3 regions of the Paenibacillus sp. OSY-SE genome follow, and region 3 is predicted to be linked to each of the others. Evidence: riboswitches for the same ligand, from Rfam matches in the RefSeq annotation. Region 3 holds a riboswitch; each other region holds the start of a gene.
What was found. Region 3 has a riboswitch for cyclic di-AMP ahead of A372_RS0126325 (3D domain-containing protein). Riboswitches for the same ligand answer to the same signal wherever they lie in the genome.
Positions count from the first base shown of each region.

Region 1: linked by a shared signal. The riboswitch ahead of A372_RS0118850 (hypothetical protein) and the one ahead of A372_RS0126325 (3D domain-containing protein) in region 3 are both predicted to bind cyclic di-AMP.
Region 2: linked by a shared signal. The riboswitch ahead of A372_RS0112460 (C40 family peptidase) and the one ahead of A372_RS0126325 (3D domain-containing protein) in region 3 are both predicted to bind cyclic di-AMP.

Region 1 covers NZ_ALKF01000189.1:108,355-112,597, reverse strand. Annotated here, with positions in the region: gene A372_RS0118860 (CgeB family protein) at 1-708, shown strand, start outside; gene A372_RS0118855 (CgeB family protein) at 738-1,877, shown strand; cyclic di-AMP (ydaO/yuaA leader) riboswitch at 2,201-2,400, shown strand; gene A372_RS0118850 (hypothetical protein) at 2,474-2,914, shown strand; gene A372_RS34280 (glycosyltransferase family 4 protein) at 3,552-4,243, shown strand, end outside.
Region 2 covers NZ_ALKF01000176.1:48,075-52,317, forward strand. Annotated here, with positions in the region: gene A372_RS0112450 (DUF4097 family beta strand repeat-containing protein) at 1-331, shown strand, start outside; gene A372_RS0112455 (hypothetical protein) at 423-935, shown strand; gene A372_RS0112460 (C40 family peptidase) at 1,189-1,659, opposite strand; cyclic di-AMP (ydaO/yuaA leader) riboswitch at 1,663-1,803, opposite strand; gene A372_RS0112465 (hypothetical protein) at 2,035-2,856, opposite strand; gene A372_RS0112470 (M1 family metallopeptidase) at 2,862-4,243, opposite strand, start outside.
Region 3 covers NZ_ALKF01000200.1:68,239-72,481, reverse strand. Annotated here, with positions in the region: gene A372_RS0126330 (bifunctional metallophosphatase/5'-nucleotidase) at 1-733, shown strand, start outside; gene A372_RS0126325 (3D domain-containing protein) at 839-1,627, opposite strand; cyclic di-AMP (ydaO/yuaA leader) riboswitch at 1,629-1,795, opposite strand; gene A372_RS0126320 (amino acid ABC transporter ATP-binding protein) at 2,147-2,869, opposite strand; gene A372_RS0126315 (amino acid ABC transporter permease) at 2,862-3,518, opposite strand; gene A372_RS0126310 (transporter substrate-binding domain-containing protein) at 3,606-4,243, opposite strand, start outside.

The sequences.
Region 1 (4,243 bases), on a different contig from region 3:
TTTTCAGAAGATACGGCTGCTGCCGCTCCTTACTACGATTTCATCTTTACCCATGAGCGAAGCGGCGTTTCGTTTTATAAGCAGTTAGGATGCAATCGTGTGTTTCATCTTCCGCTTGGAGCGGGGATCTCCACCTTTCGTCCCTTGCGTGCCGAACCTGCTTATTCGCACGATATTTGCTTTATCGGCAGTGCATTCTGGAATCGCGTGAACCTATTCGACCATATGGCGTCCTTTCTTGCTGACAAGAAGGTAATCATTGCGGGCGGACATTGGGAGCGATTAAGCCGGTATGCGGTTCTCCGTCCGCATATTCGTCAAGGCTGGGTACCGATTGAAGAAACGGCAACGTACTATAACGGCGCTAAAATCGTTATTAATGTACACCGGCCTGTCGAGCATGGTTCAGACAACCGCAACAGCCATCAGTTAAGCGGGGAGTCCATAAACCCGAGAACCTACGAAATATCGGCTTGCGGTACGCTGCAAATGACCGATGTGCGCAGTGAGCTTGCAGAAATGTATACGCCGGGCGTGGATATAGAGACCTTCAACTGTCCCGAGGAGCTCATGAGCAAGATTGATTACTATTTGCAGCATGAAACGATCCGGCAGCGCGTCGCAGTGCAAGGATTGCACACGACATTGCTTAAGCATACGTTCGAGCATCGCGTACAACGGCTGCTGGAAACATTCGTTAGCTCTTAAAACCACTGATGACCAAAAGGAGAGATCTCATGCGAACATTTCGTATACGGCGAAGAAGACGGATCCGTACGGGGGTGGTTCATCCGAGGGAGCATTCTCGCCGCCAAGGACGCAAAGCCGGTTTTGAAGGAGGCTACCAAGAGGGATATTTGCGAGGGCGAGCGGATTATATTGTGAATACGACACAAGCGCAGGTGTCATCTCGCCCCTTGCATGTCTTGTATGTTTCGACCGGAAAAGGATACCCATACTCTCCGTTGGATGAAGGCATCATCTCGACGTTCCAGGGGATGGTAGGCCAGCTGTCCGTGGCAGGACCACGGGACCCGGTTGCCGCAACGGCAGTCCAGCTTCGTCCTGATCTTGTCGTCGCCTTGGATGGAATGGATTTCCCAGCCGAGCAAGTGGATGAAATCCGCGCTCATGGCATACGCACTGCGCTATGGATTACGGACGATCCGTACTATACGAGCATGATGGCCGATATCGTTACGCATTATGATTATGTGTTCACACTCGAAGCGAACAGCGTTCCGTTCTATCAAGGGATTGGCGCGAACGCGCATTATTTGCCGTTCGCCGCCTTTCCGGGTCAATTCCGTCCCATCAAGACGAGATCTCCGCTCCGGCAAAATCTTACCTTTATTGGTTCGGCATATTGGAATCGGGTGAAGTCGATTGAACCGATTCTGCCGCAGCTGATGAAGCGCAACATCGTCATTTCCGGTCTCTGGTGGGACCGCCTTTCCGAATTCAGAAAATACGCGCATCAAATCCAACTCGGCCGCTGGATGGATCCACAGGAGACCGCAGCGTCGTATAACGGCACGAAAATCGTCATCAACATGCACCGTGCACATGATGACGATTCGGTCAATCAGAACTCCGCCAACATCACTGCAGCTTCCCCGAATCCGCGCACCTTTGAAATATGCAGCTGCGGCACTCTGCAATTGACCGACGTGCGCGATGATTTAGCCCGGTTCTATACACCGGGAGAAGAAATCGAAACGTATAGCTCACCGGAAGAGATGCTTGATAAAATCGATTACTATTTATCGCATGAGCAGGAACGCCGTGAGATTGCACTTCGTGGTTTGGCCAGAACATTGCGCGATCATACTTATGCGAACCGCCTTAATCAGATGTTAAGCATCGTCTTCGGATGATGGATCGCCCGGTCGATTACCGTCCGGGCTTTGTTATGTCTGTGCGCCTTCTTATCGGGTTGCCAAAGGATTATTTTGGAGTGAAACGACAAGTAAACCGCTTACAACTGCCTCTTTCAAGTGAAAAGCTTCATTTATCTCTTCCTATCACGAGGGGATAAGCTTCAGTGAGCGTTGATGAGAAAATGAATCCATTGATGAAGAGAAAGAGCTGTTTTATATCCGGATTTGCGCCGGATTGCTTGTAACAAGCTTTCATTTCCATTTACACCAAGCCCGGGAAAGGGGTAAGATTCAGTTCAGCAGTATCAATGAAATCCGTTGCGTCTTATTCGCTGAATCCCGCTGTCTGGCGGGAACGGGGGAACCAAATGAAGCGGACAGAGCTGACTGGCAGGATGATGCCGGTATGGCCGTTCGCAAGGGGTGAATCTGGAAGCCAGGCAATTCGTCTGGTCCGGTAGGGGGACTCTTCGCCTCCGAATCCGTCAGCTAACCTCGTAAGCGTACGGAGAGAGGCGCGCCCGACTGTTAACTGTCGACGCACCTCTTTCTTCTAAAAGCAGGGCATCGGACACGACAGGAGGGAATTGAATATGCACGACGCGGACCGAATCATTACCGTGTTCGCACCGAATGCCATGGGCGTCGATTTCATTCGCCAGTTGAGAGGAGCAGGTCTTTCCGTTGCGGCTATCGCCAATAACGGTCGGCTTGTGAAGCGAATGGAGAAGCTGGGTGTCGCGCATGTATGTCGAGTCAACACGACTGATCCTAAAGAATGGAATGTACCCGAAGTGCCAGTGGGGCGCCTCTTCTTGTTCGAACAAAGCTTTGTTTTGTCGTGTCGACTGCTTCAAGTATGCCGGCAATGGTCTTGTGAGCCGATTACGCTAATAACGAAGCGTCATCACCCGCGTTCCATTTACCGGCTTCTCGGTGCGGATTACGTCATTTATACACAGTCGGATCAGGTCTCCTTTTTGTTATCGGAATTTATTCTGGCGGGCTCTCGATCGCAGTCGCCCACCGCATGAAATCGTGTTGTTTATGAGAATGGGCGATCGCCAAATCTCTAGATTTCTCCACAGCCAAACTCGTCCTTGCAAGGGCGAGTTTTTTTGAGTTTACAGAATTCATAAAATCGGAATAGAAGATGTTCAGAGCGCAGAACTCCCTTTCCTTTTTATCGAAAACATGTTGTCTGACTTCCGTGCAGTGGCCTTTCGCTCCATTCACCCGGAGAGCGTCGAGGATTAAGGCTCATGTCGGTTACGTATATCCTGCCATGAAACGGCCGATCACGATGACGGTGAACAAGAATGTCAAAGGACGTACCGCCTCCTGATGGAAGGGGAGAATGAAGCAAAGGATCGGATGAAGCGAATCACCGTCAGTTTGAACGCGCTATTTTCATGTATAAACTTTGTCTTTTGCAACTGATTGATGTCTTCTAATAATTCATAGATTCGGATTTCTACGGAACTGTATGGCGGCTGCTAGAGTAAACAGGAACTGGTAACGGACAAGTGGCTCTGTTTTTGTAAATTGTACGCTTGTATTAGGTTCAAATGTCGTGCCGATACCCGTCGTGGACTAATATACTGTAGTACCTTGGCAAAGGAGGTGGAATGATACCTGTTCCCCGTAAGTCGGCAGAACGGGCAGAACCTGATGAAACCAAAGTTGCTCTTATTCTCCCATTTATGCAACAAGACTTACATTACCGGAGCTGAAAAACTGCTTCTTTTTCTGACGCGTGAATTGCAGGCATACTACGATTGCGTGCTTGTCGTACCTGAAGAGGGACAGTTATCTGCACAAGCATCAGCCTATCAGATTCCGTTTATTGTCCAGCCATGCCGATTGTTCTACTCGATGGTGTTGCCGTCGGCGAATTTGCTTGCCGAGCTTGAGCATGTACGGCAGCATTCGGAGTGGGATGCGGTCGTTCGGCTTCTGGCCGACCTGCGACCGGATATCGTGTTGACCAACACCTCGGTGCATGCGCTGCCGGCGCTTGCCGCCAAGTCGCTAGGCATACCGGTGCTGTGGCAGATTAATGAAGCGATTGCAGATAATGCATTCACCTCCAATGCCGTCTCGCTCATTCGAATGTTCAGCGATGGAATCATCGGAGTCTCGGAGACTACCCTTGCGCCGTTTCGCCGTTATGTTGCGGGACCGCATGTTCCGATATACGTGCTGCCTCCCTCTTGGCACATGGATTCGTTGGAACCGGAACGATGGTCCGAGCTCAGGGCAAGGAAGCGGTATGAGCTTGATCTTTCTCCCGCTCACCGCCTCATCGGTTATATATCCTCTGCCATATACGCCAACAAAGGTTTAGAACACTTTCTGCACAT
Region 2 (4,243 bases), on a different contig from region 3:
TGACAGCGGCACTGTGGATTTGGCGAATGGAGAAGCAGCATTGCAGGGCGTCACGAGTTCAGGGAATATAGAGGTGAAATTCGACGATTTGTTGCATGATGCTGACTTAAAGGCAAACAGCGGATCTGTAACGGTCGATCTGGCCAATGAACCGAAATCGCTGGCGGTCGATTTTCGTGGAGGGTCCGGCAACGGGCGCATTGAGTGGAATGGCATGACATATGAAGAGAACAGCGAAAATGGAAGCAGCCTAAAAGGAGCGTTCGGCAGTGGCGAGGCGAAGCTGAAAGTTCGTACCAGCTCGGGTGACTTTACACTTGGCAGCAATTGAGCAATTAAGAAAAGTTTTAGTTGATTTTCAGTTTCCTTTCAGGTTGGATGAACATACTAGTACCATCTCTTGAAAAAGGAGGAGGATATATTTGAAACGTACCTCAACTGTAATTGCTTGGACCAGTCTAATGATGCTTCTCTTGGCATCGCCAGCGGCGGCGCAAGGGGAGAAAGGACTGAACGGAACCGATTGGAAGCTTATCGGGGATACGTCCCTAACCGCCGTGAAGCAAGCCGAATCGACAAAACCGGCAGAGAGCGCTAAGCAGGCCGAGTCTGAAACAGATAAAGAGCTGGAGAAGATCCATACACAAATGAAAGAGCTTCGTTCTGAAATGAAGGAGCTGCGAGAGAAAAAGCTTCAGCTCATGGCAAAGAAGCATGGCATTCAGACTGAAGGGAAGAGCCGTGAGCAAATTCGACAGGAACTGAAGGCGAAATTAGGTGAAAAAGGACAAATGTTCCACGAGAAACATCGGGATGATGGAGAACGCGTCGAAAGACGAATGGAACGGTTGAAGCAGGAAGCGGAGAAGCGGGGTATTTCGACAGAGGGGTTAAGCCCTGATGAACTGAAAGCGAAGCTGCGCGAATCGAAGTAACATAAGGTTATAGTGAAGGCATATAAATATATCGGGCTGTCGATGTATTTGGGATAACACAAGGAGGCATGCTTATCCGGCATGCCTCCTTTAAATAAAATGCACAGGAAAAGGCTCCCGTTTCTGCAAGACGGGGTAATCTTGTGTAAGATTCCTTCCGGAACATATGAAAAACCCGACAGACAGCGGTTATCGCTTCCCATCGGGCTATGTACGCCTATATAAGTATAATTCCATTATGACTGCGTAATTGCTATTCTGTTGCGTATGAAGAATATTGGTTCTCGCTCATCACACGACGCGCGCCTACATAACGCTTCTCGTAATAGTCCATGCTAAGCTTGTCTATGCGGGTGCCTTTGTCTGTCGATGCATGAGCAAATTTGCCATCACCGACAAAGATTCCAACATGTGACACACCGTTTCCACCGCTAGTGTCGAAGAAGACTAAATCGCCAGGACGCAACTCATCTTTGCTTACTTTTTCACCTACGTCGAATTGAGACGACGAGGAGCGTGGCAAATCGATTTCGAAATTGTCAAATACGTACTTGGTGAAACCGGAGCAATCGAAACCATTCGTTGTGGTTCCGCCATACTTGTACGTAATGCCTAACAGATCTTCAATTTTGTTATCCATCTTGGATGCCGCGAAAGCGCTGCCTGCACTGAATGTGAATAGGACGCTAAGGCCGAGCGCCGCCGTTACTAGCTTCTTCTTCAAATTGGAAAGCCCCTTCCTTGCCTGCGAGGTTAGCTGGAGGGTTCGGTTGAAGGTCCCCTATGATCCCTGTGACACGAGATCAATTCACCCAAATAACTGGTTCCCCCGCTTTCCGGTTGTCCGGAAATTCGGCATCACTGTTCGGATTTAGTTGCTGTATTCGTTAGTTACAAATTTGCAAATGTTATTGTCGTTTTCATGACAAAGTTGTAATAAATCTACGACTTATTGTAACAGACCTTTTTTCTTTTGACAAACACTTTTTGTCCAATAAATACAAAAAGCTTGTCTGATCGTCATTTCCGACGACAGACAAGCTTTTTTATCACGCTTTTAAATGGAAATGTGACGGGTTTTTGAATTGTTACATTTTCCTCATTTTGATTGCTGATTAGCCTCCTGCCATATGGCGTACCGAGCGGATAACCCCCACATCTTGCACACGGCCCGAACAGCAGGAAATGCTTGCTGCAGAATCAGCGCGGTCATGCCAGTCCAGAACATCGCTGCGGTTGTAAATAGTAAGTTAATAACTAGCACAAGGCCCATGAAAATAAGGGAAAGCCCGAGTATAGGGAGCATTCGACGCACACCCGCCGTTACGGAGTGAAGTAATGACAATTCCGAAGCGGCGCCAAATTGCATAAATAAAAACAAATGATGAAATATCCAACCGCATATGGCCCATATGAGCACAAACGGTGCGACGGATGCAAGTAATGACGCAACGGTGGATTTGGTCGTCAATACGTGCGCTGCATACGGTACAAACCAATAAGCGGGCGCCAGGAGCAGAACCGTCTTTATGGTATATAGCAGAAGCATCGGCTTCCAGACTACTTTTATACCCTGGAAGAAGGTTAGTCCCGACTGCCGCGGATGTGCTATCGCATAGAACAAGCCGGCTTCGATGAAGGGAGTCAGCAGCATGCGAATGGCCATACAACCGACTACTATCCACAAATAAGGCGCATAGTCGTTCGTCTTTGACAGGTGAAACTGACTTTCGATCAGAAAGAGCTGGGAGCTCATCTCGGTCGGGGCCGGATTCGGATACCGCCGCAGCACGGGCAATACGATCCCGTCAATGAAGCGGTAGACGAAGAAGCCCCATAGCAGTTGGTATAAAAAGAGGATGACCCATATGTATACGTGCTCTTTCAACCAATCCCACCCGGTTCGTATGTAAGCTTTCATCGATCTCACCACCCCAATATGTTCGTAAATGCTTCAAAGAATTTAATGACGGTTAAGTTCACTCGCGTGCGCACAGGCTCCTCGATCTGTGCTTTCATATAGTTGTTAATATGTTTATTCTCCACTACGATCGTATAGAGCGGATCCACCATGACCCAATCCAATGGAGCTGTATGGGTGATCCGGTACTGCATCCGCTCGCCATCCCCGTCCCACACTTTGCGTGTCGTACTTCCGTCCGCAAATCGGAATATAATTGGGATATTCGGGTAATCAGCGCCCAGTTTACGAATGTGGACGATCGCTTCATAACTTGTTGCGCCGCCTACTTCAGTAGTGCGAGTATCAATGCTTTCCACTGCAAAGTCAGCCATTTGGCCGCTGTACACATATTGATTGAAGAAATCGGTCCATTTGCGATTGGTGACCTGTTCGACGATACGTTGGAAGTCGGCGGTCGTTGGATGACGGAAGCGGTATTTCTGAGTGTACGTCTTCATTATGCGCTGCATTGTCTTCTCCCCGACCTGCTTCTCGATGGCGATCAGCACGAGCTTGGCGCGGTAATATACGTTGTCCGCATAATGATCTTGGTTTTTATACCGCCAAGCGGCGAGCTTGAGCGGAGCCGGATCGGTAATGTAGCTAGATGTGATGGCTAGATTTGGCGTGACCCCGAATTCGGACTCCATCAATTTGTCCTCTGCATAGGAGGTGAACCCTTCATCAAGCCACGCTTCTTCGAACTCGTTAGAGGCGATGAGACCATAAAAATATTGATGGCCGATCTCATGGATGACCGTCCGTTCCAAATCATAGCCTGGACTGTCATTCTCGGCGCCGAATGCAGTAACTAGCGTAGGGTATTCCATTCCGCCTGCGCCGTTGCCCGATTTTGGCGGGACGACAATAGAGAGTGTGGAATACGGGTATTTTCCGTACCACTCGCTGAATTTGGCGAGTGCGGTCTTCGCCGCGTACATGTAGCGTTCCTTCAGCAATTTGTGCTTCGGATCCAGATATAGCTTAATCCGGACGCCCGGCACATTCGGGGCAGAGAACGGTTCTTCATAGTAGATGAAGTTCGGTGAAGCTGACCAAGCGAAGTCATGAACGTCGTCTGCATAGAATTGATAGTTTTTGTAACCGTCCGCGATGTAAGGTGTTTTCGTCGGAAATCCGGTCGAAGCGACGATATATGACTCCGGTACTTGGATGCGCACATTGAAGATGCCGTAGTTGGAGTAAAACTCGGAGCTGCCGTGATATTGATGCACGTTCCAGCCTTCGGCCGCCCTGCCGCGCACACCAGCTTTCTCATAGGCGGCAATCTTCGGGTACCATTGTCCGGCCATGACGAAATCATCTGCATACCCCATCCGGGCGA
Region 3 (4,243 bases):
CTCTCAGTTGATTGCCGCGGCAGGCGCTGAAGCCGACCGTGAGCTTAGCGAATGGATTACGCCTTACGAAGTGAATGTCCAGCGTTGGCTTGACCGCCCCATTTGCCGAATTAACGGGGATATGCGAATACGTGATCCCCATGAGGCCCGGCTTGCCGAGCACCCTTTAATCGAGTTCATCAACCGTGTGCAGATGGACGTATCGGGCACGGATATTTCATGCACCGCCTTATTTGACGATAGCGCTGCTGGATTCGGCAATCAGGTATCCATGCGCGAAATAACCACATTTTGTCCGTATTCCAACACATTGAAGGTGTTGCGGTTGAAGGGACGCGATATCCGGGACGCTCTGGAATGGTCTGCCCGCTACTTTGCGCCATATGACGGTCAATCAGTGGCCGTTCACTCGTCCTTCCTCTATCCCAAAGCGCAGCACTACAATTATGACATGTGGGAAGGCATAGAGTATGTCATGAACGTGTCCCGACCGGTAGGCACACGTATCGTACAACTGGCACGGAACGGACAGCCCCTTGATCCGGACAAGGAATATGATGTCGCCATGAACCATTATCGCGCTTCAGGAGCCGGCGGGTTCCAAATGTTCTCCGGCAAGCCGGTCGTTCGTGATATTCCGATTGACACAGCCGAGCTTATCGCAGACTATATGATGAAGCAGGGCACAATTACCGCAACGGTAAATCATAATTGGAAGGTCATTTGGGATTGAATAGATCAGCACATAATTATGTAAAAGAGACTGCCCCTCTAGTAGTTTTCTCTACTTTCGGGACAGCCTCTTCACATTTTGGTTACTTAAGTATAATTGCAATTGTTATTTGATAATATAAACCTGCACATCTTGCACGCCGAAAGTGCTGCCGGCACTTTTGCTTACCGGAACAAAAATGTCTACCTTTTTACCTTTAATCGCCCCGCCAATATCCCGTGCCTCAGCTACGAGTCCTCCTTGCGGCAGATGCTTGAATTGATAGCCTGTAATGAACAGCTTAGTTCCGAGCGGTATCACTTTAGGGTCAACGGCAACCGTGCCCAGCTTCAATGCATTCCCGTAGAAATCTACGGCTCCCCACTCACCATTTTCGCTCGGATGCGCTGTATACGCAGTTGCGCGCATGTTCAGCTTCTTCGAATAGGTTGTCGGACGTCCCGACACTTTAACCACATTTTTAGGAGCAGTATTTGCTGCTTTCACTGTTTGTTGTGGTGTGGATCTTTTCTTGTCACCCGTTGCTTTCTTCGCTTCCTTCTGTGCCACTGCTTCAGTCTTAGCTGCCTTCTGTGCTTCTGTTGAAGCCTTCGATGCGTCATCTTTGTTGTCTCTCTCAATTGCCTTGGCAGGCAAGGAATAAGATGACGATACTTTTCCTTGAATGACTGGCGTCGGAATTTCCATTGTCAACCCGCCGTATATATTCTTCGGATTAATCAATAGATTCTCATTTACTAGAGCTTCTACGCTAATATTTTGCTTTTTAGCAATAGAGTAGAATGTATCTCCCTCTTTAGCTTGGTAGGGCTCGGCATATACCGGGATGATCTGTAAAATGGTAGCTATACCCAGTAAAGCGGCTGCGAGCTTCACAATTGTTCTTTTACGCATATGTTCCTCCTGTCAGTAGCCTGCGGGGTTAGTTGTCGGATTCGGGTTAAGGAGTTCCCCTACACCATGTCCGATCTTTCGGAATGGCGATTCACCCCAAGGTGATCATTTATTGAACACCGGTCAATCATCCCCCGTACGGGTGCTTCGTTTCGGCTTGAATTGCATCATATCACAAACTTGTAACCTGTGCGCAGGGATTTGCTGGAATTGTCTTGAAATAATGACTCCCTATGGATTTTTTCAGCGTAATTTAACGCTTAATCCTAACACTTTTGTAATTACTAGTAACAACTTTGTAATATTCGCACTTTTATAATAACATAGTTTAAAAATTTGTAAACAAATTACATATTCCAAATATCCCCTAAAGATGAACCGCATTTTAGGCGTACGTCAACCGGATGCTTGAGAATTTGAACAATCTGGTTTCACTTCATAAAAAAATCCCCATAATTAGGGGAGTGGTCATTCTGTCCAAATCCCTAACTACTGGAGATTATAGTTACTCATCGTGTTTTACAATACTTTGCTTAAAAAGTCACGTGTTCTGGAATGCTGCGGGTGCTGGAACACTTGCTCTGGCGTACCCTGCTCCACGACATCGCCGCCATCCATAAATAAAATCCGATCTCCCACCTCACGGGCAAAGCCCATTTCATGAGTCACGATGACCATCGTCATTCCTTCACTGGCGAGCGATTTCATCACTTCCAGCACTTCACCCACCATCTCCGGATCAAGAGCTGACGTAGGCTCGTCAAAAAGCATGACATGCGGCTGCATGGCGAGTGCGCGGGCAATGGCGATACGCTGCTTCTGACCGCCCGATAACTGTCCTGGATAAGCCGTGGCCTTGTCAGCCAGACCGACTTTGGTCAGCAGATCCATGGCAACCATCTCTGCCTGCTTCTTCTTCAACTGCTTCACCTTAATCGGCGCAAGCGTAATATTATTCAACACCGTCATATGCGGGAACAGATTGAACGACTGAAACACCATGCCCATCTTCTCACGCGTCTTGTTAATATTATGCTTCTTCTCATTAATCTTCGTGCCCTCGAACAAAATATCACCCTGCGTCGGCGTCTCCAACAGATTCAAACACCGCAGAAAGGTGCTCTTTCCTGAGCCGCTCGGCCCTATGACGACGACAACTTCGCCTTGTTTGATCGACATATTCATGCCTTTCAAAATATCCAATGCACCGAACGATTTATGCAAATTGCGAACCTCAATCATGACTGCTCAACTTCCTTTCCAGAGTTGCAACCGCTTTGGAAAGCGTAAAGGTAAGAATGAAATACATCATGGCCGCACCCATAAGCGGCCCCAGAGCCGTATACGTTTTACTCCGTATGACCTCGGTTTGGAACATGATGTCCGTAATGCCGATGAAGCTGACAATGGACGTTTCCTTTATAATGGTCACGAACTCGTTGCCAATCGCTGGCAGGACGTTGCGAAACGCTTGCGGCAGCACGATATGTCGCAGCGTCATCGCTTTTGACATCCCCAAAGAGCGGGCAGCCTCGGCCTGCCCTCTATCGATTGCTTGAATGCCGGCGCGGAAGATTTCGGACAAATAAGCAGAGCTGTTAATCGATACCGCGACGACTCCAGCCATAAACGGACTGAACTCGATGCCGAATTCAGTTAAACCGAAATAAATGATAAAAATTTGCACGAGAAGCGGCGTGCCTCGCACCAATTCAATATATGCGGTCGTCAGCCATTTCAATGGCTTGAAGCCGGACATTCGCACCAAGACAATAACAACGCCTAAAATGAATCCAGCCAATACGGAAAACAACGATAACAGCACCGTTATTTTCGCCCCGGATAAATAATCCCATTTAAAGTCCCATAACATTCCAAACCAATCGAGCACCGGTCTAACCCCTTTCCCATCCTTGCTCATATAGCACTATTGTGTCCAACTCATGAAAAAAGCGGCTATCCGCCGCCTTCTCCTGCCTTACTCTCCCGATTCCGCCAGCTCCGTCGCCTGCGTAATGAACTGGTCCAGCTTGCCTTCAGACTTCAGACGGTCGATTGTCTTGTTCACAGCTTCCACCAATTTCGGGCTATCCTTGCGCATGCCGACAGCATAACCGTCGCTCGCCGGCTTCAATACGACGTCAGCTACTGCCAGCTCCTTGCGATTGGCTTCATAAGATTTAGCTACTGGCTTCTCTACCAGAACCGCGTCAATACGCTTCGTTTCCAACGCTAGCACAAGGTCGTTCACCTTATTCAGCAACTCGGCTTTTGCTTCCGGAATTTGTCCGATTACATCCTCGAACGTAGAACCTTTTTGAACGCCTACCTTCAAACCTTTCATATCTTCGGGTGACTTGTATTTATCTTTGTCTTCCGCCCGTACGATGACACCAGCTTCGGCAACATAGTATGGTTTGGAGAAATCCATCGCTTTCTGGCGGTCAGGAGTCGGGTCCATGCCGCTGATGGCGATATCGATCTTTCCGGTCGGTACAGATGCGACGACAGAGTCGAACTTCATGTCCTTAATTTCAAGCGGCACTCCTAAGTCCTTCGCGATTTCCTTCGCGAGCTCAATATCAAATCCGACAATCTCGTCTTTCCCGTCGACCG